Regions from separate parts of the Bacillus sp. ISL-75 genome, predicted to be linked through region 3. Evidence: riboswitches for the same ligand, from Rfam matches in the RefSeq annotation. Region 3 holds a riboswitch; each other region holds the start of a gene.

Region 1 (8,134 bases), on a different contig from region 3:
TTATTGATAACACCTTTGCCACTCCATATCTGTGCCGGCCAATTGAATATGGTGCCGATATTGTGATTCATTCTGCCACCAAATGGCTCTTAGGAAATGGAACAACTACAGGTGGAGTTATTGTCGATGGTGGGAAGTTCGATTGGAATTCGCCGCGATTCCCTGGTTTTACAACGCCAGATGCCAGCTACCATGACCTGGTTTATGCCCAAGCCCTAGGTGCGATCGCCTATATTATCAAAGCCCGTGTCCAATTGCTGCGTGACTTAGGACCGGCGTTAAGTCCGCAAAATTCCTTCCAGTTTATCCTTGGTCTTGAAACACTGCATGTTCGAATGAAGGAGCATGTGGCTAATACAAAAGAAGTGGTGGAATATTTAACCAATCACCCGGCTGTGGAATGGGTATCTTATCCAGGACACCCATCCCACCCAGATTATGAATTAGCCAAAAAGTACTTGCCTAAAGGTGCAGGTTCCATGGTTATCTTCGGGATTAAAGGCGGTAAAGAAGCAGGGGCCAAATTAATCGATTCAATTACTCTATGGGCGCATGTGGCAAACGTTGGCGATGCAAAAAGTTTAATTATTCACCCAGCAAGCACCACCCATCAGCAATTAGATGCTGATGGCCTGAAAGCTACAGGTGTAACAGAGGATTTGATTCGCCTTTCAATCGGTATCGAGAATGTTGAGGATTTAATCGAAGATCTCGAATCAGCTATTTTGGCTGCTACTGGTGTAATCTCATTAAAGGTAAATGCATAAAAGTTACCAAAACTTATTTTTCCGAATATGAAGTTATTTTCATTGACACTCCTTTTTATCCATGATACGATAACTTTCGTAATATAATTACTTAAACAAATTAACATATTAATTGAATATAGGATACTTGATGCTCTTATCAAGAGAGGTGGAGGGATGTGCCCGATGAAGCCCGGCAACCGTCAATATTTATTATTGAAATGGTGCCAATTCACACAAAGCGATTGCTTTGGGAGATGGGAGAAAGGATTATTTTTAATGATGCCTTTCTGCCTGCGCAGAGAGGCTTTTATTTTGTTAAAACAGAATCTTTTTGTTGAAAAAGTCAAACCCTATATTATATAAGCGGTATATTACAATACAAATCTTTCAGAATGTTAGGTAAATTGGATAAGAAGCAGGTGATTCAATGATATCAATAAAAAATGTCCAGAAGATATTCCCTTCTAAACAAGGTCAGCTAAGGGCCGTCGATGATGTCAACCTTGAAATACAAGAGGGAGAAATATTCGGAGTGATTGGATACAGTGGTGCTGGTAAAAGTACCTTAATCCGAATGTTAAATGGATTAGAGCTGCCAACCGACGGAACTGTAACAGTAGCTGGCCGCGTTATTTCGAAGATCAAAGGCAGTGAGCTTCGAAAAGCACGCCAGGAAATCAGCATGATATTTCAGCATTTTAACCTACTTTGGTCGAGGACGGTTAGTGAAAATATCGCTTTTCCACTCGAAATTGCAGGTGTAAATGGTCCACAAAGGAAAAAAAGAGTGGAAGAGCTTATTAAACTAGTTGGCCTAGAAGGAAGAGAAAATGCTTATCCATCCCAGTTAAGCGGTGGACAAAAGCAACGGGTAGGGATTGCCAGGGCACTCGCTAACAATCCCAAAGTGCTGCTTTGTGATGAAGCAACCTCCGCACTTGACCCGCAAACAACAGATTCTATCTTGGAATTGTTAGTCGATATTAATAAAAGACTGGGTCTGACAATTGTTTTAATCACCCATGAAATGCATGTCATCCGGAAGATTTGTCACCGAGTTGCGGTCATGGAAAACGGTAGGGTTGTAGAGATTGGGCCGGTTTTAGATGTATTTAAAAATCCAGAACAGCCAATTACAAAGCGCTTTGTGCAGCAGGTGACGGAACCGGAAGAAACGAAGGAAACGATTGAACATTTACTTGAACGCTATCCGCATGGAAAAGTGGTTCAACTTTCATTTGTAGGGGAAACAACAGAACAACCATTAATCACAAACATCATTCGAGACTTTGATGTTATCGTAAATATTCTTCAGGGGAAAATTTCCCACACGCAAACTGGATCATACGGAACATTATTTATCCACTTGGATGGGCAATCTAGCGAAATACAGAAAGCCATCGATTATATTCACTCACAGCAAGTAGGCGTGGAGGTGATCAGTAATGGCTAACCTTATGGAAATAGTAAATTGGGAACAATTATTAGAAGCAACACGTGAAACGATTTATATGACTTCCATTTCAGTGTTTGCAACCTTTATTATAGGATTATTCCTTGGTCTGTTTTTGTTTTTAACAGATAAAGGTAATATCTGGGCTAATCGAGCTGTTAATGTTATTATTGCTGGCTTTGTTAATATTTTCAGATCAATCCCCTTTATTATCTTAATTGTTTTATTAATTCCTTTTACAAAATTATTGCTTGGGACTATGCTCGGTGCGAATGCGGCACTACCAGCTCTAATTATTGGAGCAGCTCCTTTTTATGCACGAATGGTAGAAATAGCCCTTAGGGAAATCGATAAAGGTGTTATTGAGGCATCGCAATCGATGGGAGCAACACATGTTCATATCATTTTTAAAGTATTAATACCGGAATCTTTGCCAGCATTAATTTCAGGGATTACAGTCACAGCCATTTCTCTAGTCAGCTTTACAGCAATGGCCGGAGTCATTGGGGCTGGCGGACTTGGACATTTTGCTTACCTTGAAGGTTTTCAGCGTAATCGACCGATTGTCACCTTAGTTGCAACGATTGCGATATTAATTTTAGTTTTTATTATCCAATTTATTGGAGATTATTTTACAAAGAAAACAGATAAACGATAACAGGAGGGTTAATTAATGAAAAAGGTATTTAGTTTGATTGTAATTTCGCTATTAGCATTTGCCCTAACAGCGTGCGCTGGTGCTAAAAACGATACAGGGGAAAAAGAAGGAAATGATGGTAACAAGAAATTAGTCGTTGGTGCATCTGCTGTACCGCATGCAGAAGTGCTAGAAGCCGCAAAACCTTTATTAAAGAAAAAAGGTATTGATCTAGAAGTAAAAGTTTTTCAAGATTATATCCTACCAAACGTAGCGTTAAGGGATAAAGAACTCGACGCTAATTATTTTCAAACACCAGGGTATTTAGACCTGCAAATGAAAGAAAATAAGGATTTTGATTTTGTGAGTGTTGGTGGAATTCATAAGGAACCAATCGGAATTTATTCTAAAAAATATAAAAGCTTAAAAGACCTTCCAAAAGGTGCAAAAATCATTATGAGTGATTCACTAAGTGACCATGGACGTATCTTACCTATTTTTGAAAAAGAAGGTTTAATTAAGCTTAAAGAAGGCGTTGGCGCGAATGCAAGAGTAGAGGATATTGTCGAAAATCCAAAGAACCTTGATTTCTCTACTTTAATTGAGGCGAAATTATTGGCTTCTTCTTTCGAAAGCGGTGAAGGTGATGCGGTTGTCATTAATACGAACTACTCATTAGAAGGCGGTATTGACATCGGAAAGTATGGAATCGCATTTGAAGGCGATGACGTTGTTCCGGCAAACCTAATTGTCGTTCGTTCAGAGGACAAAGACCGAAAAGAAATCAAAACGCTTGTAGAAGTGCTTCATTCAAAAGAAATTCAAGATTTCATTCTTGAAAAATACAAAGGTGCCGTTGTACCAGTTTCTGAATAAGGTTATAAATAGGAAGAAAGTCAGTGTAGAAACACTGGCTTTTTCTATGCAATTGTGTTTTAAAGTGGTATACATTTAAACACTATCGATGGGGAAAAATAGAGAGAACATTAGACCTGAATTCACTTGGAAATGCTAAAAAAATGAGGTATGATTTTAATCGAGTGTCATTTCCATTACCAATAATATACTGAATTTTCATTCAAAACCACTCCAAATCCTCTTTTCATTCTCATTTGGTACAAGCTTAATGAAAATAGATGGACTGTTTTTACTGTTTAAGAGTTGCTAATACATTTCATTTGTTATAAGATTGGAATGAGAATAAAATGAGAATAGAGTTATAGAATAACTCAATCTACAAGAAACAACACTTTCTTTTCGGAGGTATAGATATGGCTGGATCAACTTTAACGATCAAAGATTTACATGTAGCAATTGATGGGAAAGAAATTTTAAAAGGTGTGAACCTTGAAATAAAGGGTGGAGAAATCCACGCAATTATGGGTCCAAACGGTACGGGTAAATCTACTTTATCTTCTGCTATTATGGGTCATCCAAAATATGAAGTGACAAGCGGAACAATCACTTTAGATGGACAAAATGTCCTGGATATGGAAGTAGATGAGCGTGCACGAGCTGGTCTATTCCTGGCAATGCAATACCCTAGTGAAATTAACGGCGTTACCAATGCCGATTTTTTACGTTCAGCACTTAATAGCCGTCTTGGTGAAGGAAATGAAATTTCATTAATGAAATTCATCCGCAAAATGGATAAGCAAATGGAATACCTTGAAATGGACCTTGATATGGCACAACGCTATTTAAACGAAGGCTTCTCCGGCGGTGAGAAAAAACGTAACGAAATCCTGCAATTAATGATGTTAGAACCGAAAATTGCAATTTTAGATGAAATTGACTCCGGACTAGATATCGATGCTTTGAAGGTAGTTTCAAAAGGGATCAATCAAATGCGCGGCGAAGATTTTGGCTGCTTAGTTATTACGCATTATCAACGACTTTTAAACTATATCACTCCAGACCATGTGCATGTGATGATGCAAGGCCGTGTTGTAAAATCCGGTGGAGCTGAACTGGCACAACGCTTAGAAGCTGAAGGATATGACTGGATCAAACAAGAACTAGGAATTGAAGATGAAACAGTTGGGCAAGAAGCGTAAGAGAGGGTTAGGAGGATTACAATGACAACTGAAACCAAATTACCATTTGACAAGGACAATGTTCGCTCCTTTTCAAAAGAAACGAGCGAGCCTGCTTGGTTTGAAGAACTACGTCTAAAAGCATTAGCTGAGTTCGACCAACTGCCAATGCCAAGACCAGACAAAACAAAGATTGATAAGTGGAATTTCACCCAATTCTCACAACATACTGTAAAAAGTGTTCCTTATACTTCACTTGCTGAATTGCCAGAAGAAGTAAAAGCACTGATTGATGTGGATGCAGAAAATAATAATTTATATATTCAACGAAATCAAACTCCAGCCTTTTTATCTTTATCGGAAGAGCTTAAGAGCCAAGGTGTTATTTTCACAGATATTTTTACCGCAGCTAAAGAACATGGTGACTTATTGAAAAAGTATTATATGACACAAGCCATCAATGCCGATGAGCATCGCTTAACCGCTCTAAATGCTGCACTAGTTAATGGCGGAGTTTTCTTATACATTCCAAAAAATGTAGAAGTCTCTGAACCAATACATGCCATTTATGTTCATGATAATGATCAGGCGAACTTGTTTAATCATGTCATTGTCGTCGCTGAGGACAATAGCAAAGTAACCTATGTTGAAAACTACATTTCAACGATGGAAGTATCAACTACTGTTGCAAATATCTTGACGGAAGTCATTGTAAATACAAACGCTAAAGTTCAATTTGGCGCAGTTGATACGCTTGCAAAAGGAATCACAACCTATGTAAATCGTCGTGGTGTTGTCGGAAGAGATGCACGAATTGAATGGGCATTAGGTTTAATGAATGAAGGAAATACAATTTCAGATAACACAACTAATTTGATCGGTGATGGCTCCTACGGTGATACGAAAACAGTCGTTGTTGGGCGTGGCGAGCAAACGCAAAACTTTACCACAAAGGTTGTACACTTTGGAAGAAATAGTGAAGGTTATATCTTAAAGCATGGTGTCATGAAGGACAGTGCTACCTCCATTTTTAACGGTATCGGAAAAATAGAACATGGTGCTTCTAAATCAAATGCGGAACAAGAATCACGCGTACTTATGCTAAGTGAAAAAGCACGCGGTGATGCTAACCCAATTCTTTTGATTGATGAAGATGATGTAACAGCAGGCCATGCTGCTTCTGTGGGACGTGTTGACCCTGTTCAGCTTTACTACTTGATGAGCCGCGGAATTCGTAAAGAAGAAGCAGAGCGCTTAGTTATTCATGGTTTCCTTGCACCGGTTGTGAATCAGCTCCCAATTGAAGGAGTAAAGAAACAGTTAACTGAGGTAATTGAAAGGAAAGTACGCTAATGAATATCCAGGATATTCGTTCACAATTTCCAATCTTAGAACAAGAGGTCAATGGGAAGCCATTGGTATACTTGGATAGTTCTGCAACATCTCAAAAGCCGCTCCAAGTAATCGAGGCAATTGAAAAATATTATCGTGAAATCAATTCCAATGTCCATCGTGGCGTTCATACACTAGGAACAAGAGCAACAGATGCTTACGAAGGTGCAAGGGAAAAGGTTCGTAAATTCATCAATGCCAAGTCCATTCAAGAAGTAATTTTTACCCGTGGAACGACAACGTCTTTGAACACGGTGGCTGCAAGCTATGCGGCAGCAAATTTAAAAGCAGGCGATGAAATCGTTATAACCTATATGGAGCACCATAGTAATATCATTCCGTGGCAGCAAGTGGCCAGACGGACAGGCGCCCAGTTGAAATACATTCCACTTCAAGCAGATGGAACAATTTCTCTCGATGATGCACGTGCGACGATTACAGCAAACACCAAGGTTGTATCTGTCATGCAAGTATCAAACGTACTTGGCGTCATCAATCCGGTCAAAGAAATTGCTCAAATTGCGCACGAGAATGGGGCCATCATGGTTGTAGACGGAGCGCAAAGTGCTCCGCATATGAAAATTGATGTTCAAGATTTAGATTGTGATTTTTTAGCTTTTTCAGGACATAAAATGTGCGGTCCGACCGGTATTGGTGTTCTTTATGGAAAAAAACATCTACTCGAAAACATGGAGCCAATCGAATTCGGCGGCGAAATGATTGATTTCGTGCAATTGTACGAATCAACTTGGAAAGAGCTGCCTTGGAAGTTTGAAGGCGGTACTCCAATCATTGCAGGCGCCATTGGTCTTGGGGCTGCTATCGACTTTTTAAATGAAGTAGGCTTAGACCAAATTGCCGAACATGAACATAAACTTGCAGCATATGCTTTGGAAAAAATGTCTGCTGTAGAAGGAATGACTATTTACGGTCCACTTGATGCAGCGAAGCGGGCAGGGCTAATCACTTTTAATCTAAGTGATGTTCATCCACATGATGTAGCAACGGTACTTGATGCAGAAGGTATTGCTGTTCGTGCCGGACATCATTGCGCTCAACCGCTAATGAGATGGCTTAAAGCCTCCGCGACTGCACGTGCAAGCTTCTACTTGTATAATACAGAAGATGATATAGATAAACTTGTTGAAGGACTTGTTAAAACAAAGGAGTATTTCAGCGATGTCTTCTAATAATTTAGATACACTGTACCGTCAGGTGATTATGGATCATTATAAAAATCCCCGTAATCGCGGTGTTTTAGAGAATGGCAGCCATACTATTAATATGAATAACCCTACCTGTGGTGACCGTATTCAATTAACCCTAAAAGTGGAGAATGGAATTGTGGTCGACGCAAAGCAAGAAGGGGAAGGCTGTTCGATTTCAATGTCATCTGCTTCGATGATGACGCAGGCGATTAAGGGGAAAACAATCGAAGAAGCTTTAAAATTAGCAAAGATCTTTTCTGATATGATGCAGGGAATTGAATACGACGATGACGATCTTGATTTAGGTGATATTGAAGCACTTCAGGGTGTTTGTAAGTTTCCAGCCCGCATCAAATGTGCCACTCTAGCGTGGAAAGCGATGGAAAAAAGTTTGAAAGAAGAGGAACAAGAATAAAATTAAGAAAACGCGGGTGGGAGAAGGCAATGTCCAGCTCCAGCGCCTAGCCCCTCGAGGTCGCTTCGGTCCTTCCGATGAAGTCAAAGAACGACTTCACCGGAAGGCCCTCCAGCACTTGTCGGGGCTGAACAAGGCGCTTCCGCTTTTCTAAGAATGGAGGAACACGACGATGGCGAAAAAAATGCCGGAAATCGGTGATTATAAATATGGTTTTGCCGATAAAGACGTTTCCATATTCCGA
Region 2 (8,134 bases), on a different contig from region 3:
ATTCCCGCTTCTTTTAAGGCTTTAGCTCCTTGGAAAAACTTTGTTGTATCTAGTTTTCTAGGTGGATCTAATTCAACGATAACTGATGGTCTCTCTTTCACGAGTTCCTGCAGGGGAGTAAACTCCCTTTTTGGCGCAAGAGATTCAACGATTATCTTCTTTGGCTCTAATTTTACTACTTTTTCAGTAATTGGAACACTATTCTTTAGTTCAGAAGCATATGCTCTAATATGGTCAGGAGTGGTCCCGCAGCATCCGCCAAGTAACCGTACACCTTGGTTACGGAAAGCTTTTGCTGAATTTCGGAAATAATCGGCATCTCCTTCATAATGAAACTTTCCGTCCGTATAGGCTGGAAGACTGGCATTTGGGTAAGCAGATAGAAAAGCATGTGCTGGTAATTCAATCTGTTCCAATGCTAATAGCATATGATGGGGGCCTAGACGGCAATTAAGCCCGACCACATCGGCTCCCAGGCCTTCAAGTCTTTTTAAGGCGTCATTGACAGGAGTTCGATCCTGCAAAAACCCGGGCTCTTGATGGGAGACCTGCGCGATAATGGGCAGCTTTGTTTCCTTTCTAGCAATCGTTAGAACGGTTTCAAGCTCTTCAAAATCGTAATAGGTTTCAAGCAATAAGCCATCCACTCCTTCAAGAAGGAGGCAATATAATTGTTCCCGGAAGCTTCTCTTTAATTCTTCTATAGAAATGGAATCAGGCTTAATTCCTCGATTTCCACCAATAGTTCCAAGGACGTACGTATTGTTTTGGGTAGCTGCCTTTTTAGCAATAGAGACTGCAGCACTGTTAATTTCCTTTACAGAATCCTCCAAACCATACCTCTGCAGCTTTAAATAGTTTGCCGCATAAGTATTGGTCTGAATCACGTCAGCACCTGCATCTATATAGGCATTATGGATAGTTTGGATGTGTTTGGGCTGGGAAAGATTCAGTTCCTCCAAACAACTATCCTTTCCATAGGAATACAATTGAGTGCCCATGGCTCCATCGGCAATTAAGATTTGATTTTTTAATTTATCTAAAAAGCTCATGATGATTCTCCTTGATGTAATACCAAATGTTTATCGCGAACTTGCTCAAGTGCCTGTGAAAAATCCTTAATCAAATCATCAGGATTTTCAAGTCCAACTGATAAGCGAACCAGACTATTTGTAATCCCGCGCTTCTCTCGCTCTTCTTGAGGCATGGCTGCATGGGACATTTTTGCTGGATAGGAAAGAATCGATTCTACCGCTCCGAGACTGACAGCAAATACAGGTATTTTTACATTGGCAAGAAAGGTGCGAAGTGCATCTTCATTAGCCAATTCAAACGATAAGACCGCTCCTGGACCAGCTGCTTGCGCTTTCTGAATTTGATATTGTGGGTGACTTTCCAACCCTGGGTAATGAACCTTTTCAACAAGCGGATGCGCATCTAAAAATTCCGCTAGTTTAATAGCCGATTTTTGTGATTGTTCCAGTCGGACGTGCAGCGTTTTGATCCCTCTTAAAACGAGCCATGCATCTTGAACACCCAAAATTGCCCCAAACCCATTTTGCAAGAAACCTAATCTTTTCGCCAAGTTTTCGTCTTTGACGACAGCAAGTCCAGCAACAACATCACTATGGCCCGATAAAAATTTCGTCGCGCTATGGAGCACGACATCGGCACCTAACTCCAATGGCCGTTGGTGGGAGGGGGTAAGGAAGGTGTTATCGACAAATGTTAACGCGCCCGTCTCCTTAGCTAAGCTGCTAATCGCGTTAATGTCAGTCACTTTCATTAACGGATTCGAAGGTGTTTCCACATAAAACGCTTTTGTGTTTGCCTGAATGGCTTGTTTTACTTCATTTAAATTCGTCATATCGACGAAGGTATGTTCAATTCCGAGCCGCGTGAGGACCTCTGTGACCATCCGAAATGTACCGCCGTAGACATCTTCCGTAATGACAATATGATCACCTGCAGATAACAGGAGAAATGCCGTTGAAATGGCGGCCATACCAGATGCGAAGGCAAAGCCTTTTAACCCACCTTCAAGTTCAGCAATGACATCCTCAAGTGCTTCCCTTGTCGGATTTAAACTGCGGCCATAATCGTACTTGCCAAACTGATCGAAATCAGATTGGTGAAAGGTCGATGCATGCTGTATGGGTACACTAACCGCTCCTGTTGTAGGATCAATTTTGTGCTTATTATGAAGGAGCCTGGTTTCAAATGTGTATTCTTCGTGTGCCATTATGCAATCACTCCTTCTTGAACATGGGCAAAAGCTTTTTCCAAATCTTCAATTATGTCTTGTGAATCCTCAAGTCCAACGGAGAAACGCAATAAACGATTGCAGACGCCGGATTGAATTCGGATTTCTTCAGGAATATCCGCATGGGTTTGCGTTGCTGGATAAGTGATAAAGCTTTCCGTTCCACCTAAACTTTCCGCAAAGCTGATTAGATTTAAGCCTTGTAAAAATGGATTAACCCAAGCTTCATCCTTGATTCTAAAGGAAACCATTCCACCCCGTCCCGGATAGAGGACATCTGTGACAGCATCATGCAGGGAAAGAAATTCGACGATATTCTTAGCATTTTTTTCATGTCTTTCCATTCGAAGTGATAATGTTTTCATACCGCGCATTAATAACCAAGAATCGAATGGGCTTAAGACCGCTCCAGCACCGTTATGATGGAATGCCAATGCTTCACAAAGCTCTTTTCCTTTAGCGACAATAAGCCCGGCTAGAACATCATTATGGCCACCTAAGTATTTCGTCGCACTATGGATGACAATATCAGCACCAAGGGTAATCGGCTGTTGTAACAGTGGCGTATAGAAAGTGTTGTCCACAATTAGCAATAGTCCATGTTCCTTGGCAATTTTTGAAACAGCGGCAATATCTGATTCCTGCATAAGCGGATTAGTTGGTGTCTCAAGGAAGATCGCTTTTGTTTGCGGCGTAATTTTCTTTTCAATCTCTTCCGGACAACAGGTATTAACATATTGACTTTTCAAGCCCCATTTTTGATAGCCTTTTTCTAATAAACGGTAGGTACCGCCGTATAAATCCTCACTTACCAGCCATTCATCACCGGATTGAAATAAAGCAAGTATGGTTAAGATTGCTGCCATACCAGAACTGCAGGCAAATCCTTGATCGCCGTTCTCTAAATCGGCAATAGTTTTTTCAAGAAGCTGGCGCGTTGGGTTCCCTGTTCGGATATAATCGAATCCAGTTGATTGACCAATTCCCTCGTGACGAAAGGCTGTTGAGAAGTATACAGGCGGATTTACGGTTCCAGTTGTTGTTTCACTGCGATTTCCAATTTGAGCAAGTTTCGTATCAATTTTGTACATGACTACCACTCCTTGTGTTGTATAAAAATTATTAAATAAAAAAGCCTTTCTATAAGAAGAAAGGCTTTTGTAAGTACGACCAAAAAGTCATTCTTCTTATCTTGCAAATTAACGACTAATTTGCAGGACTTAGCACCTTTTCAATGGCGATCCATTGATGGTTGCTGAGGTGTCGCAGGGCCATTCCCTCAACCTCTCTTGATAAGAAAGTAATATTTAGATTATTTATAAAATTTACTACAACTTAGCGGTGGTGTCAATTTATTTTATTAAAAATGAGTTAATGGTTAAGTGTTGTTCGTAATAAAGCACTTACCAAAAGTATTAGGTGATTATCTTCGTTCTTTACAAAGAACGAAATGTTTACTATAATGATATTTAAGAGAGGAGTGAAATTTATTTTAGGAGGCCTATTATGTTAGGAGAAAAAATTCAAAAATTAAGGAAAGAGAAAAACCTTACCTTATCTCAATTAGCTGAGAAAACATCTATCTCAAAATCTTACTTAAGTCAAATCGAAAGAAATATCCAGAGTAACCCTTCAATTGAAATTTTGGGAAAAATAGCCAAAATACTAGATGTAGACATACAAACACTTTTAAGCCAAGATACCGCAAAATCTGATACACATGATAATGGTAAGGGAAATGTTAAAAATTGGAATATTTTCATAAATATTGCACTAGAATCTGGATTGATAAATGAGAAAGACTTAATTGAGTTAAGAAACGCCCTACAAAAAGTCAAAAAATAGTTATAACAATTAGACAAAATATATAGAGGTGAAAATATGAAGGTCCTTGTAACTGGTGGTTATGGCTTTATAGGTTCCTTTGTTTCTGAAAGATTTTTTAAGGAAGGTGATGAAGTCTACATTATTGATAACCTTTCTACAGGAAATAAGGATAATGTGAAGTTCAAACATAAATTTTATCAATTAAACGTAGAAGACCAAACGTGTGAGGGTGTATTCCAATCTAATAGATTTGATGTAGTTATTCATCTGGCAGCACAAGTAAATGTCGGAACATCAATGGTGAACCCATACCTAGATTCTCAATCAAACATCCTAGGATTGACAAATATACTTCAATTATCAACCAAATATGGAGTGGAAAAGGTAGTATTTGCTTCTTCAGCAGCCGTTTATGGTCTTAATGATAATATTCCATTGAAAGAAGATGCTTTATGTGATCCTCTATCATTATACGGAATCAATAAATGGGTAGGGGAACTATACTGTAAAAAGTGGACTGAAATGTTTGGGGTTGAAACACTTTGTTACCGTTTTTCGAATGTTTTTGGTCCTAAACAAGGAACGGTCGGTGAAGGTGGAGTCATTTCCATTTTTCTTAACAATGTTTTAGAGCAAGAGCCCCTGCAGGTCTTTGGTGACGGAGAGCAAACTAGGGACTTTATATATGTAGAAGATGTTGCCTATGCCATTTATCGCGGCGTCGAATATGATCTCAAAGGGGTTTATAATTTATCAACTAATACAGAGACAAGTGTGAACGATTTTATTTATACTCTCGGAAATTTGGAAGATATAAAAGAAGTAATCTATAAAGAGCCAAAGCAAGGTGATATCAAATTTTCTAGGTTGGAAAATACAAAGATTAAACAGGACCTGGAGTGGGAACCACTTCATAATTTTCAGGCTGGTTTAGAGAAAACTTATGACTGGTTTAAAAATAATCGGAGTAAAAAAAGGACAACAGCAGTCGGTCAAAATCAAAATGGATTACGAAAATCAGAACATTCCCGAGCGTAATTACCTATTTATGGGATAATATTGTTGATTTGTTCATTATAATGAACTATAATTAATTATATAAAGAATCAATTAAGGGATTGTAAGGAGAGAATTATGAGTAGAAGGAGTACAACTATATATATTTCAGCCATTATTTTTATTGTTGGCCTTCTTTTTTTATTTAAAAATGAGCATCAAGTCGCTACAAGGACTGGCACTGGCCAAAACGAATATGTGAATGTGGATGAATTTGGAGCTAACGGTGATGATTTGAAAGACGATTCACGATCCATTCAAGAAGCAATAAATTACAGTCAGGAAACAAAAATTGGAAAAGTAAAGTTACTTGGAAATAAGAGTTATATTCTAAAGAAAGGATTAGTTTTAAAAGAGGGTGTTGAATTGGAATTTGGTCAAAATACTAGGTTAATAATAGAAGGGAACTTTCAGGTAATTGATGTGAAAAAAAATGCATCAATTTCAAATGGAATTTTTGAAATAATAGATGATCACTTTGATTCAGATGTTATTTACTTAGACGGTAATCAAAAATTTTGGTCATGGGATAGAACAGAAATCAAAAATGTTACAATCGTAAACACTAGCGGTTCACATAAGGGTACTGGTCTTAATCTTTATGCTGGTGGCCCAGGTCAATTCATTTGTTTTGTTAATTTTACTGATATTAGAATTGCAGGATTTCATACCGGTGTTAAATTGGAAGCTGAAAAACCAAAGGATAGTAATAAATATAGCTTTATTAACGGCAATCGATTTATTAATCTAACCTTGGATGACTGTATAAGCTGTATTGACATTAATAGCTCGATGAGTGTTCCAAATGAAAGTTCTGGTAATGATTTTAATGGACTTCAAATTCAAGTCTCTAAATATACTAAAAAAGTAATAACAGTAAGTGGCTCTGATAATAAATTTGAAGGTTTAATATGGGACGCACATATAGTAAAGGGCAATAATCCAATAATAGAATTTTCAAAAGAGTCTATGAGAAATAGTTTATATTCGAATATAGGATCAAACTATATTAAGGATAAAGGAGTACATAATTATTATTCTACTCCAGAAGAAGACGCGATGAATTCAAAGTAGAATCCAACACTTTTTTGTTAATTTGCACCTTTGTGTTCGTTATAAAGAGTAATTAGAGGGATAAATGTATTGCTAACGATGGAGCGGGATGTTTCAGTTCTCTCATGACTGATTAAAATGGTAAAAACTGAGTAATAAATATATTAGTTTTTGGAGGTCACAATGGACGAAAGAATAGATCTAAAAAAGTTCCTTCGAATTATTAGAAAGAGAATAGTAACCATCATTCTTACAGTAATATGTGTATCTCTTTTGACTGTTGGTTTATCCCTATTTTTATTAAAGCCAACCTATGAAGCTACTGAAAATATCCTAATTGGCAAACTTACAAAGGAAGAGGGTAATTATAGTGATACACAAGAACTTAGTATGCTGCTTGCTTCAACAATTGATTTCATAAAGAGTCCAATCGTGCTAAATTCTGTTAAAAAAGAGCTTAGTATAAATGATGACGAATTAGAGAAAAAGATAGTTGTACAAAATAATAGAAATTCACAAATTATCAATGTAGTAGTAAGGGATCATGATTTGGAAAGTACTAAGAAGCTTGCACATACCATAGCTAAAACATCGGTCAATAAAATGTATGAGCTGTTTAATGTTAAGGATATAAAGCTATTAAGTGATACAGATGGAGATCCTTCGATTAAGATCGTTGGGAGTTTGTCTTTAAACGTCGCAATTGGTTCAGTGATTGGAATTTTCCTTGGAGTTGGCCTTGCAATGTTTAGAGAGTATTGGGACGATTCGATTAAAGATGTAAAAGAGATTGAAGGTATTGTAGGTTTACCAGTATTAGGACAAATAAATTTAAAAAATAGCAAAAGAAAATTTATGAATAAAAACAAAAGGAAGCAACAGTCAGCCGTCTTAAATGATAATAAGAGGGGGCAAATCAGTGTATAAGAAAAGGGATGAAACAAAAAAAATAATGCAAAGGCTTCAGCTTAATGAAGATTCAATCAGTACAGAACAAATCCGAATGATTCGTACGAATATAGATCAAGTATCTATTAGTGATTCGGTATTATTAATGGTAACATCGCCACGTAATGAGGAACAAAAATCTATTATCTCTTCTAAATTAGCAATTGCTTTTGTTGAGCAAGGAAAAAAGGTACTACTTGTTGATGCCAATTTACGGAAACCTTCATTAAACAGTTTGTTTCAGATAAAAAATGAGAGTGGATTAACAAATGTGATTTTGGATGAAGAAAACATCCAACTTTATATTAAAGAAACGTTTGTCCCAGGACTATTCGTTTTACCAACTGGTCCTATTCCTTTAAATCCTTCAGAAATATGGATAGCAAGTAAAGTAAAGGAATTTGTTAGTAACTGTGTGTCGGAGTTTGATGTGGTAATCATTGATGCCCCACCTTTTTTAATAGCATCAGATTCTCATATTCTAGCAAATCAATGTGATGGTGTTATTTTAGTGCTAAAAGAAAATAAAACGAAGAAAGAAGATGTACTTCTAACAAAAGATTACTTGGATAGAAAAAACAATAGAATTGTAGGAGTTATTTATCAAACAGGATAATTACTAGGGGGAAGACTTCTTTAATCAGGTGTTTGTTAATATAAGGTGGCTATTTTTATGGAGAAATTAAAGAAAAATTCTATTGCAAAAAATATTACTCATCTGTTTTATAGTACAGCACTATCTAGTGTATTAAATGCTACGGCACTAATCGTTTTAGCCAATTATTTAAAGTCGTATGATTATGGGATGTTTAGTGTTGTGTTAGCATTTGCAATGATTATGGGATATTTTACAGATGCTGGACTAAGTACCATTGTCTTAAGAGAAGGATCTAAAAAGGATATGGATCTATCCATCCTAATCTCTTCATATGTGAAAATGAGAATGGTTTTACTTGTAGCAACATTTATCTGTGGATTTGTCGTAAT
Region 3 (8,134 bases):
TAAAGGCTTGGACAGATATTCGTGAGTTTCCGGCACCAAATAAAGAGCGATTCAGAGATTGGTTTAAAAACCGTGAAAAAGGAGGCCAATAATCATGGTAGGGACGATTCAAAATCGGGATAAATTTTTAAATCAAATTGCCGGCCGCCTTGAACGCCCACGAATTTCCTCTGCGGTTGAAAGGCCGACTTGGAAATTCCAGCCCCAATATGAGGTGTTAAAGGATGCTACTCAGGACGATTTGTTAGAGGTATTAACAGAACAATGTAAGAAAATCCATACAAACCTCTATGTAACTGACAGCAAAGATTTAGCAACTACGCTTAACAAAGTGGTTTCAGGTTATGGTGGCGGCCCAAGTGTAACCTGGAAAGATGAGCGTTTTTCTCAGTGGGGGCTGGATCCGCTATTTAAGAAAGAATGGCCTAGCCGGAAAATGGAAGTATTTGAATGGAATCATACCAAAGGGAAAGAAAATATCGCGAAAGCGGAAAAGGCTAATGTCGGGATTACCATAAGTGAAATAACACTTGCAGAATCCGGTACGGTGGTTTTGTTTAGCGATGAGAATAAAGGAAGAACAGTTAGCTTTTTACCAGCAACCTATATTGCACTTGTACCGAAAAGCACTTTAGTTCCACGGATTACGCAAGCTGCTCAAAAGATGAGGGAGATTCACAAGAAAACGGGGCATGTTGCTTCATGCATCAATTTTATTACCGGACCAAGTAACTCTGCGGATATTGAATTGAATCTAGTAGTTGGTGTCCATGGGCCAGTAAAAGCTTCCTATATTGTTATTAACGATCTTTAAACAAATGGAATGGTCTGTATCCTGAAATGGATGCAGATCATTTTTTTGTAACCTGTTATACAACATAAATTGACCTGTTATATAATTATGAAAGCTCTTTAAAGTCATATATAGTAACCCTTATTCAATAAAAATTTTATGTGTTTCAAAATAATTATCGTTATGTTTGACTTTTATCACAGCGTAATAAAAATAGTTGTCTTACAATAGTTTTTGGGAAGTTGAATTTTTATGTCTATTTCGTGTTATTTTATTGAACGAAGTTAGGGAGGGACATTATGTCTATTTTACTGAAAAAAAATGAATTAGGATTTTTTGAAATCCGTCTTGAATCAATTGGGGGGCTGGGAGCTAACCTGGCTGGAAAAATGTTAGCGGAGGCTGGTGTTTTAAGTCTTGGCTTGAAAGGATCCAATTTTTCATCCTACGGCTCTGAGAAAAAAGGGTCTCCAGTAAAGAGTTTCATTCGCTTTTGTGAACCAGATGTAGAAATTAGAGATCATAGTCCCATTGAACAACCACATATTGTTGGTGTTTTCCATGAAGCCTTATATAGAACGGTTGATGTTGTTAGCGGTTTGAATGCTGATAGTATAGTCTTAGTAAATACAGCAAGGGATTTTGATGAAGTTAAAACGGATTTACAATTAGATTATGGTACACTAGCGATTGTTGATGCCCTCCAGATAGCCGTAGAGGAAAAAACGAAAGTAAATACGGCAATGCTAGGAGCATTATATCGTATTTGTGATTTTCTAGATCCTGAATCCATGAGAGACGTGATTCGGAAAACGTTTACGAAGAAATACCCGCATCTAGTTGAACCAAATATCCGCACTTTTGACCGCGGTTATAATGAGGTTCAATTTAAAACATATAAAGTGCCAGAAGGGGCTGAAGGAAAAGCCTTCACACGCCCACATCCACAGCTTGGATACTTGACTCAGGAAATCGGTGGTGTCATGGTTTCTCAAGCAAATAGTATTTTTAAAGATTTAAGTGGTTCACGCCAAGGATTCCTTCCGGAGTTCCAACAAGACAAATGTATTCACTGTGCTGCATGTGACAACGTTTGTCCTGACTTTTGCTTCGTTTGGGAAGAAGGAGAAGATAAGTGTGGAAGAAAACAAATGTTCCTTCAAGGTATTGATTACCAATACTGTAAAGGCTGCCTGAAATGCGTGGAAGCATGCCCAACCGACGCACTCGGTGATCTTCGTGAAATGCTTGGGTATGCAGATAATAACCGCGTAAAGCAAAACTTTCCTTATATTGCAGGAGGAATCCAATAATGGCTATTTTAGAAGATAAATTAACAACAAAAGGTGTAGCAGAACAAATTTCCACTTTTGAATCTGGAAATGAAATGGCTGCTATGGCGGCAGCACAAATCAATTATCATATTATGGGATATTTCCCAATTACACCTTCAACAGAGGTTGCACAATTTTTAGATCAAATGAAAACGCGCGGGGAGCATGATATTAAACTGATTCCTGCCGATGGCGAGCACGGTTCAGCAGGTATTTGCTACGGTGCTGCGGCAACTGGTGCACGTGTTATCAATGCAACCAGTGCAAATGGATTCTTATATATGCTTGAACAAATGCCTGTCCAATCAGGGACACGTTTTCCAATGGTTATGAATCTAGTTACTCGTGCCGTCAGTGGTCCGCTTGATATTCGTGGCGATCACTCGGATCTCTATTATGCATTAAATACAGGCTGGGTAATCTTAACAGCAAAAACACCGCAAGCTGTATATGATATAAATATTATGGCGCTTAAAATTGCCGAACATTCAAAGGTTCGCTTACCAGTTATTGTTGCTTATGATGGCTTCTTTACATCCCACCAAAAGCGTCGAGTGGAATTCTTTAAGGACCGCAGTGTTGTACAGCAATTTGTAGGTGAATGTCCAACCGATTACAACTTTGTTAGAGACTTGAGGAAGCCAGTAACGATTGGTGCTCATATGAGTGGTGATGATTTCATTAACAATCACTACCAACAATCAGAAGCAATGTACAATGCTGGTGAGGTATTTAAGGAAGTGGCTTCGGAATATGCTAAGCTTTCTGGAAGAGAATATCCAGTTCTAGATTTATATAAAATGGAAGATGCTGATGTAGCATTATTCCTATTAAACTCTGCGGCAGAATCTGCTAAAGATGTAGTGGATCAACTTCGTGCAAAAGGAATTAAAGCAGGTGTAATTAGCCCGAATATTATCCGTCCATTCCCTGCAAAGGAAATTCGTGAAGCCCTTAAGAATGTAAAATCATTATTAGTTGGGGAACGTGCGGATTCTTACGGAGCAAATGGTCCTAACCTTACACATGAAGTAAAATCTGCACTTCAAGATGACAAAGACAACAAGACGATCGTGTTAAGCCGCGTATTTGGTCTCGGTGGTAAGGATTTCTATGCAACTGATGCACAGGCTTTCTTTGAAATGGCACTTGATGCAAAGGAAAAAGGATATGCTGAAAAGCCATTTGATTACTATGGTCATATTCCAGGTAATCCTGAAAAAATCCTTAAGCCTGTTATTTTGCCACAGCACGGGGATGTTTTTAAATCAGGTTTAATTGATGTGAAGATGGATGAAGAAACCAATAAATTAAAGGTGAAAATCCCGCCGTTACGTGCTTTAACTGGTAAACCGAAACGGATTGCCTCCGGTCACGGGGCATGTCCAGGGTGCGGAATTTTTGCTGGACTCGAGTTATTCTTTAAAGGGATTGAGGGAGATATTGTTACTCTATTCCAAACGGGATGCGCTTATGTAACAACAACATCATATCCTAGCACCTCCCATAAGCAAACGATGATGCACAATTTGTTCCAAAACGGTGCCGCAACGCTTTCAGGTACTGTTGAAGCATTCATGGAATTAAAACGACGCGGCGAAATTGAAGTATCGGATGACGCCACATTTGTTATGATTACTGGTGATGGTGGTATGGATATTGGTATGGGTTCTGCGATTGGTACTGCTCTTCGCGGACATAAACTGATTATGCTTGAATATGATAATGAGGGCTACATGAATACAGGCTCACAAATGTCTTATTCAACACCACTGGGTCATATGACAAGTACATCAGGAGTTGGAAAAGCACAGCGAGGAAAAGCCTTCCACCATAAGGATACTCCGCAAATTATGGCTGCTACCAATATTCCTTATGTGTTTACCGGTTCGGAAGCCTTTCCACAGGACTTAGTTAAAAAAGGTGCAAAAGCACAATGGTACGCACAAAATGTTGGAACAGTATATGGAAAACTTCTCATCACATGCCCACTAAACTGGAAATCTGATGACCGTTTTGGTGCAAAAATTATCGAAGCTGCTGTAGATTCTTGCTTCTTCCCGCTATATGAAGTAGAACAAGGTGTTACAACCATAACTTACAATCCTGAAGAGAAGAACAAACGAATTCCACTTTCTGATTGGTTAAAATATATGGGGAAAACAAAACACCTACTTAAAGTTGAAAACAAGCCAATGCTAGAAGAATTTGAAGCAGAAGTTGAGAAAAGATGGCAAAGACTCAAAGCAAAGAATGAAAATCCTATGCTGTAAAAAAAGCAATTCAAAAAACACTTCATTGGGAAGTGTTTTTTTGTTGGTTATTGACAGGGTTCTGACTAGAAAAAGCAATCCTAGTTGGATTGCTTTTTCTATATTAAAGTGTTTCTTTAACAGTTGCTATGAAAGCAGTCAGATTTTTGATTTCTTTTCGTTGTTTGATTAGGACTTTCCCTAGACCTAGTGTTTTCTGTTTTGCAGTGAATCTAGTTTGATCATCCTCGATCTGATCTAAATCAGCAACATGAGCAAGACCAATTGTTCTTCTGATTAATTCGCAGCCGGCAAAGCCGATTGAATCCTCAAAAAACTTAGTTAAATTATAGTTTAGAAAGGTATAGGATTTAGCGTAATCGTCTTTATTCTCCGTATTCCATAATAGTGTAAATTGATCCTCAAATTCACTCCATACCGTTTCAATATGATTGAGGAAAAGATCCCTTTCTTCAACATTTGCTATTACCTGGAAGAGAAGATTTGCAATTACTTGGCCGATATCAAATCCAGCTGGTCCGTAGAAAGAAAATTCGGGATCGATTACTTTTGTTTCATAATTATCGGCAAAAACACTTCCGGTATGAAGATCACCATGGAGGAGAACTTCAGCCTCTGTTAAAAAGCGTTTCTTCAAAATATTTACATGAAACTTTAGTTCATCATCCTGCCAAAGCTCTTCGACAACAGGACGCAGTCCTTCCTCGAAATCGTTGGTTTCTGCATCAATAAAAGGATCTGTGAAGATTAAATCTTCAGTTATTTTGCAAAGCTCGGGATTGATAAACTGTTGTACATATTCCTTTTTTACGGAAGGGCTTAATCCGTAATCAGAAGTGTAAAATAATGTTTTTGCAAGATATTCACCTAGATGTTTTGAAATTAATGGATAAGTTTCTCCTTTGATAAAGCCAGTTCTTGCGATCGAAAGATGGGAAAGGTCCTCCATTACGGTTACAGCTAGGACATCATCTGTGAAAAAAACTTGGGGCACATAATCTGGAGCAATCTGTCCGAAAATTTTTAAGGCATCCGCTTCAATTTTTGCTCTTTTCAAAGTTAATGGCCAGCTTTCGCCAACTACCTTTGCATAAGGGAGAGCTTGTTTGATAATAACACTTTTTCCTTCCAATTCATCAACAATATGAAAGACTAGATTGAGATTCCCATCGCCAATCTCCTTGCAGGAAAGTTTTGCATGCTGGTCAAAAATTTTCAATTCAAGTGCCAGTTCAACTGCACTTTCGTTTGTTAAAGGCTGGTATGTTTTTTGTTTTAGTAGACTCATTATGGTACCTCCTCGTTTTTGGGAGGCTTAATTATGCACGCAGGCACTAAAAAAGCCTCTTTCTCATCTGAAAGAGGCTGATAGACAATATTGTCTGTCGCACCTCTTATCTCTCAGAAAGATAATCCTTCTGTTGGAATTAGCACCGTGCCTTAAAGGGGGAATCCCCAGCGCAAAAAGCGCCCCATTTCAATGGGTTTCCGGTCGGTTGCTGGGCTTCAAAGGGCCAAATCCCTCAGCCAGCTCATGATAAGAGAAAATCTATTTAACTGGTAAAAATCATATCAGTAACAAAGAGAAAGTGTCAATATTTTTTGAAAATTATTATTTATAGAATTCTGGTTTTCTATCCGTGAAAATAGGAATTTGCTTACGGACCTCCTTGACTAAGTCCATCTCAATTTCAGCCGATAGGATTTCTTCCTTCATTCCAGCCTCAGCAATGACCTCACCCCACGGGTCAATAATCATCGAGTGACCAGCAAAATGGTTATTTGGGTCATTTCCAGAACGGTTACAGGCAATTACATAACATTGATTTTCAATTGCTCTGGCAATTAAAAGGGCCCTCCAGTGGGACAATCTGGGTGCAGGCCATTCGGCCACAACAAACAGTGCTTCTGCACCTTCTGATGTGTGAGCGCGTATCCACTCTGGAAACCGGATATCATAACAGATCGACCCAGCAAACTGATGATGATCAAGTTGGAAAAGTCCCTTCTCGGCGCCAGGCTCTAAGAAAACATGCTCATTCATGAGTTTAAAAAGATGTAGTTTACTATACTTGTGCACAAGCGTGCCATCTTTATTGATGATGAGGAGAGTATTTTTTACTCCTGTTTCTTCACGGTTCGCAACTGAGCCGCCAACGAAATGAACCTGATTTTGTTGTGCTGCATTTCTCAGAAATTCAATTGTTTGTACTGCTTTTGGGTCTGCAATTTCATTCAGGCGGGTCAAGTCATATCCCGTTGTCCATAGTTCCGGAAGGACAATGATATCGGGTTGTTCAGTCAGTGCATTTTCAATGAGTCTTTCGGCAGTTTGGTAGTTTTTATTGGGATCACCGAAGACGATATCCATTTGCAGACATGAAATTTTTAATTTCACGAATCTTCACCTCGTTTGAAATTTGGGATTTTTTCTTTACAAGCTATTATAAAAGTTATATCATTTGTGACTAGAAATTCATAATGATTCTTATAAATAATTAAGCAGGTGAGAACAATGAAGCAATTTCCACCATCAGAATTATTAACTAATCTTCCGAAGCAATTTTTTGCTGCACTTGTTAAAAAAGTAGGGGAATATATTTCACAAGGGTTTGATGTGATTAATTTAGGGCAAGGCAACCCTGATCAGCCAACGCCTACTCATATTGTTAAAAAACTTCAAGATGCAGCAGCGAATCCATTAAATCATAAATATTCTCCTTTTCAGGGACATCGTTATTTAAAACAGGCTGCCGCTGATTTTTATTTAAGAGAATATGGAGTGACCATTGATCCGGATAAAGAAGTGGCGATTTTGTTTGGGGGTAAAGCAGGACTTGTCGAAATTCCTCAATGCTTATTAAATCCGGGGGATACCATCCTTGTACCTGACCCCGGTTACCCGGATTATTGGTCTGGGGTTGCTCTTGCAAAAGCTGAAATGGTTACGATGCCGTTACGAGAGGAAAATAACTTTCTACCGGATTATTGCGAACTGGATAAGTCTGTTTTATCAAAAGCAAAGTTAATGTTCCTCAATTATCCTAATAATCCAACAGGAGCAACAGCTACTCATGAATTTTTTGATGAGACTATTAAGCTAGCGAGTGATCATGATATTTGTGTTGTTCATGATTTTGCCTATGGTGCTATTGGTTTCGATGGTGAAAAACCAATAAGCTTTATGCAGATTGAAGGGGCTAAAGAGGTTGGGATAGAGATATATACTTTATCAAAAACCTTTAATATGGCAGGCTGGCGTGTTGGTTTTGCTGTTGGGAATGAGAGTGTGATTTCAAGCATCGAACTTTTACAGGACCATCTTTATGTTAGTTTATTTGGGGCTGTACAAGAGGCAGCGGCTGAGGCTTTAATGGGCCCTCAGGATTGTGTACGGGAACTAAACGATCTTTATGAGCGAAGACGTAATGTATTGATTGATGGGCTTCGTTCATTGGGATGGAATGTCACCGCGCCAAAGGGTTCCTTTTTCGCGTGGCTCAAAGTTCCTGAGGGTAAAACATCTGAGGAATTTGCTAACATTTTACTCGAACAAGCACATATTATGGTTGCACCGGGAATTGGCTTTGGAGAATTTGGAGAAGGATATGTCCGTGTTGGGTTATTAACATCAGAACAACGATTAGCCGAAGCTGTTGAAAGAATTAGTCGTTTGGAAATATTCTGTTAAATTGATTGACATTTTATATTTTTCCTGCGATAATGCAAATTAA
Region 4 (8,134 bases), on a different contig from region 3:
TAAATATGTTATTCTTGGGATAAACAAGGTAAATCCAGGAAAGTGTGCCTGGATAGTCCCTGTGGAGTTTCAAGCAAAATAAGAAATATAAGGATTCCTTGTACTCACTAAAAAAAGCAATATTTTATGAACGCAAAAGGAGTTTTTGGTGCAAAGTTTTGTTTTCGGGTTTTATATTGTTAGCCAAAGGGGAAAATAGTAAAGATAACTTGGAAAGGGAGGAATGAAAAATGGATGTTCCATTCACATCAAAGGAAGTCATTACTCAGATCCAGAAGTTACAGAACCAAGGTAATTCTCTACGTAAAAAAGAGGTAAAACAACTTTATCCTGATTTAATGCGGAGTGCTTTGTATTACTACCCAAGTTGGCAACATGCAATAGAAGGAAGTAAAGTAGGCTAGAATATTTAATTTACATCAAGATTAGAATAATATGAACTCTGTTAACAAAAAAGGTTTCGCTCCGCGTGAAGCCTTTTTGTTATGCTTAAAGTTCCTTTAGAGCAATACAAAAATGCGTAATGGTGCTAGTGTTCTAGAAGTAACAAAGCGGCTTGTTGAAGCTGGAAAAATCATGGGAATTGAAGTCCTTGACCATATTATTGTTAGCTCCCTTTCCCCCTTTCTTTTTCATAATCAAGAAATGTTTATTAAGTGCAATAAAAATATTGATCAGTATTAATATCTATTTTTAAATTAGAGGTACCACCATAAAACCAACGCAAATATAATAAATGAAAAATAATAGTTTATTTTTCCAGTAATAAGGAAATAATTGGTCATATTTATATATTCTTTAATTGACGCAATTGATTTGAGTTGGAATTAATAGGAGTGGTACCAATGAGGAAAATAAATAAATTAGCAGACTTATGTTGGGAGGGATTAACTTTAAAACACGTTTCTCACAAAGAGATTGTTATTCCTTATGTACTCTTTTTTATTATTACATTAATTTTTGAGCTGTTTTTATCTTTTTTGTTTATCTTATCTTTTTTTCTATTCAGTAAATATGGATATAAACCTAATATTCAATACTATATGAGCGCTGTAATTTTGATTTTAATGTTAATCATTACAGTTCAATTGCTAATTACAACAATGAAGGTAGATAAAACCTATACGAAATGATGGTACTTTAGATTGTTCGAAAAATGATTTATGACTAACGTATGGATTTATTCAAACAAATGGTGTCGTTTCGCAAACAAATAGCTCGGTTTCGCAAACAAATCGTATAGTTTCGCAAACAAAATCCTAACTTGCGCAAAGAAACTCCCTCTTTTTCGAATATGCGGGAGCTGAGGGGCTTAAAGCTGTGGATATTAGTCCAACTAAGTAACTTATCAGCGAATAATTGAAGTATTTTGGAACTTACGACATAAAACCGGACACTTATTACATAATTTACGAAACTTACGACATAAAATCGGACACTTATTACATAATTTACAAAACTTACGACACTTGCTGGGTTATAATTGGAAATTCGTTGTATCTTTTCTCATTAAGCGGATTGGAACCCCTGACCAAATACAATTTTCTCCTTTTGATAACCACCTATATTTATTCTGTAACTAGGTTTACTAGAGGACACTCAGTAAAAGGCCACATATTTGACTGGGGAGAAATTCTAATTCAGCTGCCCACCTGTTCCTTTTTAAAAAAGGCATGGTTGGAGACAGCTATCGACAGTCTTTTCACGCATTTGAAGTGATAAGTCCAGTCATGACGGGTGCTGAGGCGAGTTTTAACCAATCGTTTGTGTAAAAGGAGAAAAACAAGGTATTTGCCAAAGAATGCAGTATTTAGACGAAAATGATCATTATTGCTAATCTGGAGGAATAATCTATTAAAATCTAGTCGATCACCGACAATTATTTTACCTTAATCCAGAGGGAAAGCTTTAAACAACGGGATTTATCCTATTTTTACACAATCGTTTGATTAACATGCCAACTTGGAAGAACCCGTCGATGATTGTAGAAAGTCATTTTTATTGGCTAGCTTTGTAGTATTTGAGAAGAAAGCAGAGCTTTTCCTCGACAAGAAAAATCTCTTGAATTGAGACTAAGGTTCTTTTTTCAAAAGGGTTTGTGGCACTTTCAATCAAACGTTTAATTAGGAAGAATTCTATCGTCATTTGTTGAATATGTAGAGTGCTTATTGGTGGAAAATGGTAGAATGAAAGTGTTAGCTGAAATGAAAATGATTATGATTGATGTATTTGCTAGTTTTGGAGGGGATTAATTGAATAAAAAAAGAACAAAGAAACAATAGAGAGATTTTGAAAATGGTATATACTTATTCCTTTTATTGGTTGCTGGAATTGTGTTTCTTCATTAAACTCTTTTACAGATTGCATGTGTCCATCTTGTAATTGGCTAATATTTCCTGCGGTGCCTGTAAAAGAGGGTGTTCATCATATAATTATTGAAAGGAAAGTTTATCGAAAATAACAGATAGCAAATACCAAAAGTGTAGCATGAATGGTTGTATTGCTAAGATACCGACAAGTAAGGTTAAATAGATTGATAACTACATAAATAAATAGATTGGGGAAAATGGAGTCATGAAATCTTTTTTAGTAAAATCAGTGTTACTAACGGCATGTATGGTCAGTTTGTTTCATGGGAAAGCGGCAGCAGAATCGGAAACAGATTGGTCATTGAATTGTGCAAAATATGGTGCCATTAAACCAAATGAAAACCCAACTTACCAACATATCAATTGTTTGTTGACAAACGCTGCAATCCAAGCGGATATTCCGCCTGAAGTCGTAAAAGGGATTGCCACAAAAGAATCCGACTGGAGACAATTCGTCGATGGTAAGCCGTACATCTCGAATGACAAGGGAATTGGGATTATGCAAATCACAGATACAACATTACCAGATGAACAGCAAGAGCGCTTAAAGAATGATATTCTTTACAATATCGAAACAGGCGTACGTATTCTCAATTACAAGGCCAGTTTGACTACGCTTCCGCACATCAAAGGAGCAGGAAGAGACATTATTGAAAATTGGTATTTTCCTGTCATGGCGTACAATGGGGTCGTGCAAGTGAATAGTCCTCTATTCCAAGAAACGGGAGAAATTAATCATGAAGCCTATCAAGAATTAGTTTTCGGAAAAATCGAAAAAGAAAGTTACTTGGACGATACCTTCTTAGAAAGGTATCCATTTGAAGTGAAGGATTTCAAATACGTTGATAAGTTTATTGAATTTCTACAGCCCGAATATATCGTACAGGGTGTTCATGAGACAACGATCCGATTAACTGAAGGAGACCGAGTGATTACAACAAAGGATAAGGTTAACTTACGAAAAGGACCAGGTGCACCGTGTGTTGAAAAGGTATTGCCAATCAATACACCATTACTCATTGAGGGTCCATTTGAATTTGATGAGACTGAAACAAGCAGAAATCAATTTGTCTGGTTCCCAGTGAAAACAGTCGATGGACTTTACGTTGGATATGTTTCATCGGCTTATATCGAGAAACAGGTCGATACGGTTCCTCCGGTGGATGAAACATCACCAGAAGCCCCTGTCGTAAATGAAGTGACTGATAGCTCAGTAGAAATCACCGGAACAGCGGAGCCATTATCAACCGTTAAAGTAATGGTCGATGGTAAATGTGAATCACTTGGTACGGATGTAGCAGATGAAAATGGTAACTTTTCAATAACGATTGAAAAATTAAAGGCAGATACAGAAGTACTTGTGAACGCAATAGATAAGTCCGGAAATATTAGCGGAGCTACGATTGAAACCGTGGTGGATCGAACTCCACCGTCAGAACCATCAGTTAATCCAGTTACCAATAAAGCAGTCGAAATCACAGGGAAAACTGAAGCCGGAGCAATTGTTAAAGCCGTTATAGGTAGTAAAACTTACCGCGCCACTGCTGATCTGAATGGAATTTTTAAAATAATAATCCCGGTTCAAATTAGTGGAACGGCAATTTCCGTTACTTCAACCGATCTCGCACAGAACCAAAGTAAGTCCAAAAAGGTGGCAGTTACAAGAATTGCTCCAAATATTCCGGTGGTTAATACGGTAACAAACAAATCGACCACAGTAACAGGGGTAACCGAAAAAGCAGCCACCGTTATCGTGAAAGCAGGGACGTTATCATATAGCGGCATTGCTGACTCTTATGGAAAGTTCACAGTCAAGATACCTACTCAAAACAGCGGCGTGGAATTGAGCATCACCGCGAAGGACGCAGCAGGAAACATCAGCTTACCGAAGAAAATGCAGGTTACTAGGGTTGCTCCGAATGTCCCGGTTGTTAACATAGTCAACAATAAAGCGGCAACGGTTACAGGAAAAACCGAAAAGTATGCTGTTGTATCTGTTCTTATTGGCACAAAATCTTACGGCGTCAAAGCAGATAGTGTTGGCAATTTTAAAGTGGCCATCCCGATTCAAACCAGCGGTACTTCAATTAAAGTAACTTCAAACGTAGCTGGTAAGGTTAGTAATGCACGATCCTTAACGGTTAATCGAGTCGCACCGAATATACCGGTTGTGAATTCTGTAAGATATTACTCAACCTCCGTTACCGGAAAAACCGAAAAGTATGCAGTTGTCGCAGTAAAAATCGGCACCAAAGTTTATACATCGAAAGCAAATATCTATGGGAACTTTAAAGTAACCATTCCAAAACAAAAAGCTGGAACCAAATTATTTGTAACGGCAAAGGATTCAAAAGGTTTAATTAGTGCAACAAGAACGGTAAAGGTTTATTAAAATGGGAAAGGAGCTGAACTCCTTTCCCATTTTTTTATTAACCTTAATTAAGAAGTTCGCCACTTTTTTGAAATCTCTTCAATATGATGAGGTGCTGTTCTGCAGCATCCTCCTATTAGTCGTGCCCCTGCAAGGTACCATTCTTCAGATTTAAAGTCGAGCCCATTACATAATTCTTGACCATGCCATGTTTTAGTTTCTGGATTATAGGTTTCACCAGAGTTCGGATAAACAATAATCGGTTTTTTGGTGTTTGTTCGCAACTCGTTGATAGCTTCTGTTACGATTGTCACTGGTGCACAATTGAGACCAATGGCAACAATTTGTTCGTTGTCACCAAACACTCTCGCACACTCTGCCAGCGGCGTACTGTCACTTATCGCTTTCTCATTTTTCAAAGAAAAGGATAGCCAGGCATATGTATCTGGAAATTCCTTCAACAATGAAGCTAATACCTTTGCTTCCTGCAGGGAAGGAATCGTTTCAAATGCTAATAGATCAGCACCTGCTTCAATCAACGCTGACATTCTTGTGCGATGAAAGTCTATTAATGTTTCATCTGTAACACCGTAGTTTCCCACATACTCTGAACCATCGGCTAGGTAAGCCCCATAAGGGCCAACGGATGCGGCAACCAATGGCTTAGGTCTATTGGTTTGTGAATTTTCCTGCCAAAAATCATCTCTTGCTTTTCTCGCAAGTAACACCGTTTTCTTAATTAGTTCTAAAGCTTCTTTCTCTTGGATACCACGCTTGGAAAAACCGTCAATGGTTGCTTGATAGCTTGACGTTATGGCACAGTCCGCCCCAGCACGAAAATAGTCAGTATGAACCTGATAAATCAATTCTGGATTTTCTAGTAATACACGTGCAGACCAGAGGGGATCGTCCAAATTACACCCATGCGACTCTAGCTCTGTGGCTAACGCTCCGTCCAGTAGCATAATGGAATGTTCGGATAAAATAGCCTTAATAGGGTTGATTTTGTTGGACATAGTCTGCTCCTCTTTTCTTTAAACTCTGGGTTACATAATAACTTGCATAGCAAAACAATATAAATGGAATGCCACAATATAAGGCAATTCGTTGGGTGGGGTCAAATGCGATTCCAATACATGAAGCAAGACAAAGGATAAAGGAAGCGATTGGTACCAAAGGATAGAATGGTGTACGATAAACCAAGTCCTTTACGGAATTTCCTTCTTTAATATATTGTCTGCGAAAGAAAAACTGTGAAGCACTAATACTCATCCAAACTACCACCACAGCTAGGCCCGAGATGGATACAAGTACGATATACACTGTATCTGGTGCAATAATACTTGAGAACAAAGCTAAACCACCGCCAAACATGCTAAAAATGACTGCATATATTGGAACACCTTGTTTTGTTAATTTTGCAAAAATGGGTGATATCGTATTCTTATCTGCTAGTGACCAAAGCATTCTTGAAGAGGCATAAAGACCTGAGTTTGCAGCAGATAGAATGGCTGTTAATATGACAAAGTTCATAATATCCGCTGCATATGGTACGCCAATTTGTTCAAGAACGGCAACAAAGGGGCTCTCTAATACTCCTGCATCTGAAGTAGGCAATAATGCAGATAATACAACAATCGTTCCTACAAAAAAGATAATCAATCTCCACAATGTTGTACGAATAGCCTTTGGTATCGCTTTTTCCGGATTTGCTGTTTCCCCCGCTGCAATTCCTATTAATTCCGTTCCTGAAAAGGCAAAGTTAACCGCAAGCATTGTCATGACAATCGCAAAAGCACCATTAGGAAATAAACCTGCACTTGTAAAATTAGAGAAGAACGGTGCCGATTGGGAATGAGTCATCGGAAGAAAACCTACCATTGCCGCTGCTCCTACAACAATAAACAGAACAATCGCTATTACCTTTATAGACGCAAACCAGAATTCAGATTCAGCGAAAAACTTAACCGTCAGTATATTTAAGACAAAAACCAAAATAGCAAACAGCAAACTCCAATTCCAGACATTAATGGATGGAAACCATCGCTGCATTAATAATCCTGCAGCCGTAAATTCAGAACCTAAAGCAACAGTCCAAGTTAGCCAGTACAACCAAGCAACTGTATACCCAGTCCCTGGTCCAATATATTTAGTCGCATAACTGTGAAAGGCACCAGTTTCAGGCATATGTACGGAAAGCTCTCCTAAGCATAGCATGACGAGATAAACCACTAGTGCACCAATCAGATAGGAAAGAATGGTCCCAAACGGGCCAGCCTGTTGAATCGTGTAACCCGAACTTAAGAATAATCCTGTTCCAATCACTCCGCCGAGCGATAGCATAACTAAATGCCGTGTTTGCATTTTTCTTTGAAATTTTTGCTTGCCTTTCTTCTCCATCATAGTCTCCTTTTTCCTACATCCAGAAAAAACAAAAAACGCACTCAGATAAATGAGTGCGTTACTGACAAATAATAACGTAGCTCTTATCTATCAAGGCTTCACACCCGATGGAATTAGCACAGTGTCTTATTAGACCTGTTGCTGAGGTTTCATAGGGCCAGTCCCTCCACCTCTCTGGATAAGAAATATTTTTTTAAACTTTATCAATCTATTAAATAATTGTCAATATATTTCTGAGTTTTTTAAAATTTTAAAACCTTATAAGCAAAAAATATTATAATTATGCTTATCTAATATAAATTCAAGTGAAAATTTCGCCGTTACTTAAGCTTTTGTATCCTTCAGGAACTGTGAAAATTTCTACTGTAATCGTGAATCCATAACTTATGAAGATTTTTATAATCTCTAGTTCGTCACTTTTACTTTGGTTACAATTCTCATACTCCTAAAAATTTTTTAAGAGCTTCTTTATTTTGCTGAAAGTCCACTTCTAATACTTCACCAATCTCTTCAAGACGTTTATTTTGAAAACTGCCATCTTCAGGGATTCGAATTGTTTCTATGTCTCCACTTTTCTTAGTCAAAATGTCTTTTCCAATCGTCAAAAGTGTGTAAGTATCAATATTTGTATCGATGTATGTTTTTAGAAGACCTAATAGCTCAGGAAGTTTCACCACAATATGTGGACTTACAGCTTTTTCTTTTAATTTTGAGATCACTTCTTGCTGTCTTTGTACCCGTCCGAAGTCACTTAAACGATCATGACGAAAACGGACATATCCTAACAGCTCTTTACCATGCAGTTGTTGCATTCCTTTTTCTAACTTCATTCCTATGCCAGAAGACATCTCATATGGTACGTTTACTTCAATTCCATTTGGAACGAGGAGATCGACCGCTTTTTCGAATCCTTTAAAGTCGACTATCGCATAATAATGAATATCTAGCCCGAAATTTTCTTTAATGGTTTCCTTCAGTAATTCTGGACCTC

Evidence for each region. Region 3 has a riboswitch for S-adenosylmethionine ahead of mtnK (S-methyl-5-thioribose kinase). Riboswitches for the same ligand answer to the same signal wherever they lie in the genome.
Region 1: it holds a riboswitch for S-adenosylmethionine, as region 3 does, so the genes downstream of both, J7E63_RS19545 (methionine ABC transporter ATP-binding protein) here and mtnK (S-methyl-5-thioribose kinase) in region 3, are expected to answer to the same signal.
Region 2: it holds a riboswitch for S-adenosylmethionine, as region 3 does, so the genes downstream of both, J7E63_RS18730 (methionine biosynthesis PLP-dependent protein) here and mtnK (S-methyl-5-thioribose kinase) in region 3, are expected to answer to the same signal.
Region 4: it holds a riboswitch for S-adenosylmethionine, as region 3 does, so the genes downstream of both, mmuP (S-methylmethionine permease) here and mtnK (S-methyl-5-thioribose kinase) in region 3, are expected to answer to the same signal.

Annotation. Positions count from the first base shown of each region.
Region 1 is NZ_JAGGQX010000050.1:16,966-25,099, forward strand. It holds gene J7E63_RS19540 (O-acetylhomoserine aminocarboxypropyltransferase/cysteine synthase family protein) at 1-767, shown strand, start outside; SAM riboswitch class I at 901-1,010, shown strand; gene J7E63_RS19545 (methionine ABC transporter ATP-binding protein) at 1,177-2,202, shown strand; gene J7E63_RS19550 (methionine ABC transporter permease) at 2,195-2,860, shown strand; gene J7E63_RS19555 (MetQ/NlpA family ABC transporter substrate-binding protein) at 2,876-3,715, shown strand; gene sufC (Fe-S cluster assembly ATPase SufC) at 4,111-4,896, shown strand; gene sufD (Fe-S cluster assembly protein SufD) at 4,918-6,228, shown strand; gene J7E63_RS19570 (cysteine desulfurase) at 6,228-7,457, shown strand; gene sufU (Fe-S cluster assembly sulfur transfer protein SufU) at 7,447-7,890, shown strand; gene sufB (Fe-S cluster assembly protein SufB) at 8,063-8,134, shown strand, end outside.
Region 2 is NZ_JAGGQX010000046.1:36,509-44,642, reverse strand. It holds gene J7E63_RS18740 (bifunctional homocysteine S-methyltransferase/methylenetetrahydrofolate reductase) at 1-1,052, opposite strand, end outside; gene metC (cystathionine beta-lyase) at 1,049-2,242, opposite strand; gene J7E63_RS18730 (methionine biosynthesis PLP-dependent protein) at 2,242-3,354, opposite strand; SAM riboswitch class I at 3,448-3,562, opposite strand; gene J7E63_RS18725 (helix-turn-helix domain-containing protein) at 3,770-4,108, shown strand; gene J7E63_RS18720 (NAD-dependent epimerase/dehydratase family protein) at 4,145-5,128, shown strand; gene J7E63_RS18715 (glycoside hydrolase family 55 protein) at 5,225-6,220, shown strand; gene J7E63_RS18710 (YveK family protein) at 6,383-7,126, shown strand; gene J7E63_RS18705 (CpsD/CapB family tyrosine-protein kinase) at 7,119-7,763, shown strand; gene J7E63_RS18700 (oligosaccharide flippase family protein) at 7,821-8,134, shown strand, end outside.
Region 3 is NZ_JAGGQX010000052.1:166,637-174,770, forward strand. It holds gene J7E63_RS21025 (LutB/LldF family L-lactate oxidation iron-sulfur protein) at 1-92, shown strand, start outside; gene J7E63_RS21030 (LutC/YkgG family protein) at 95-814, shown strand; gene J7E63_RS21035 (2-oxoacid:acceptor oxidoreductase family protein) at 1,093-2,106, shown strand; gene J7E63_RS21040 (transketolase C-terminal domain-containing protein) at 2,106-4,400, shown strand; gene mtnK (S-methyl-5-thioribose kinase) at 4,504-5,688, opposite strand; SAM riboswitch class I at 5,792-5,944, opposite strand; gene J7E63_RS21050 (carbon-nitrogen family hydrolase) at 6,013-6,798, opposite strand; gene J7E63_RS21055 (pyridoxal phosphate-dependent aminotransferase) at 6,916-8,091, shown strand.
Region 4 is NZ_JAGGQX010000012.1:23,593-31,726, forward strand. It holds gene J7E63_RS05400 (hypothetical protein) at 231-404, shown strand; gene J7E63_RS05405 (JAB domain-containing protein) at 517-684, shown strand; gene J7E63_RS05410 (hypothetical protein) at 846-1,133, shown strand; gene J7E63_RS05415 (Ig-like domain-containing protein) at 2,575-4,761, shown strand; gene mmuM (homocysteine S-methyltransferase) at 4,809-5,756, opposite strand; gene mmuP (S-methylmethionine permease) at 5,731-7,140, opposite strand; SAM riboswitch class I at 7,224-7,328, opposite strand; gene J7E63_RS05430 (LCP family protein) at 7,581-8,134, opposite strand, start outside.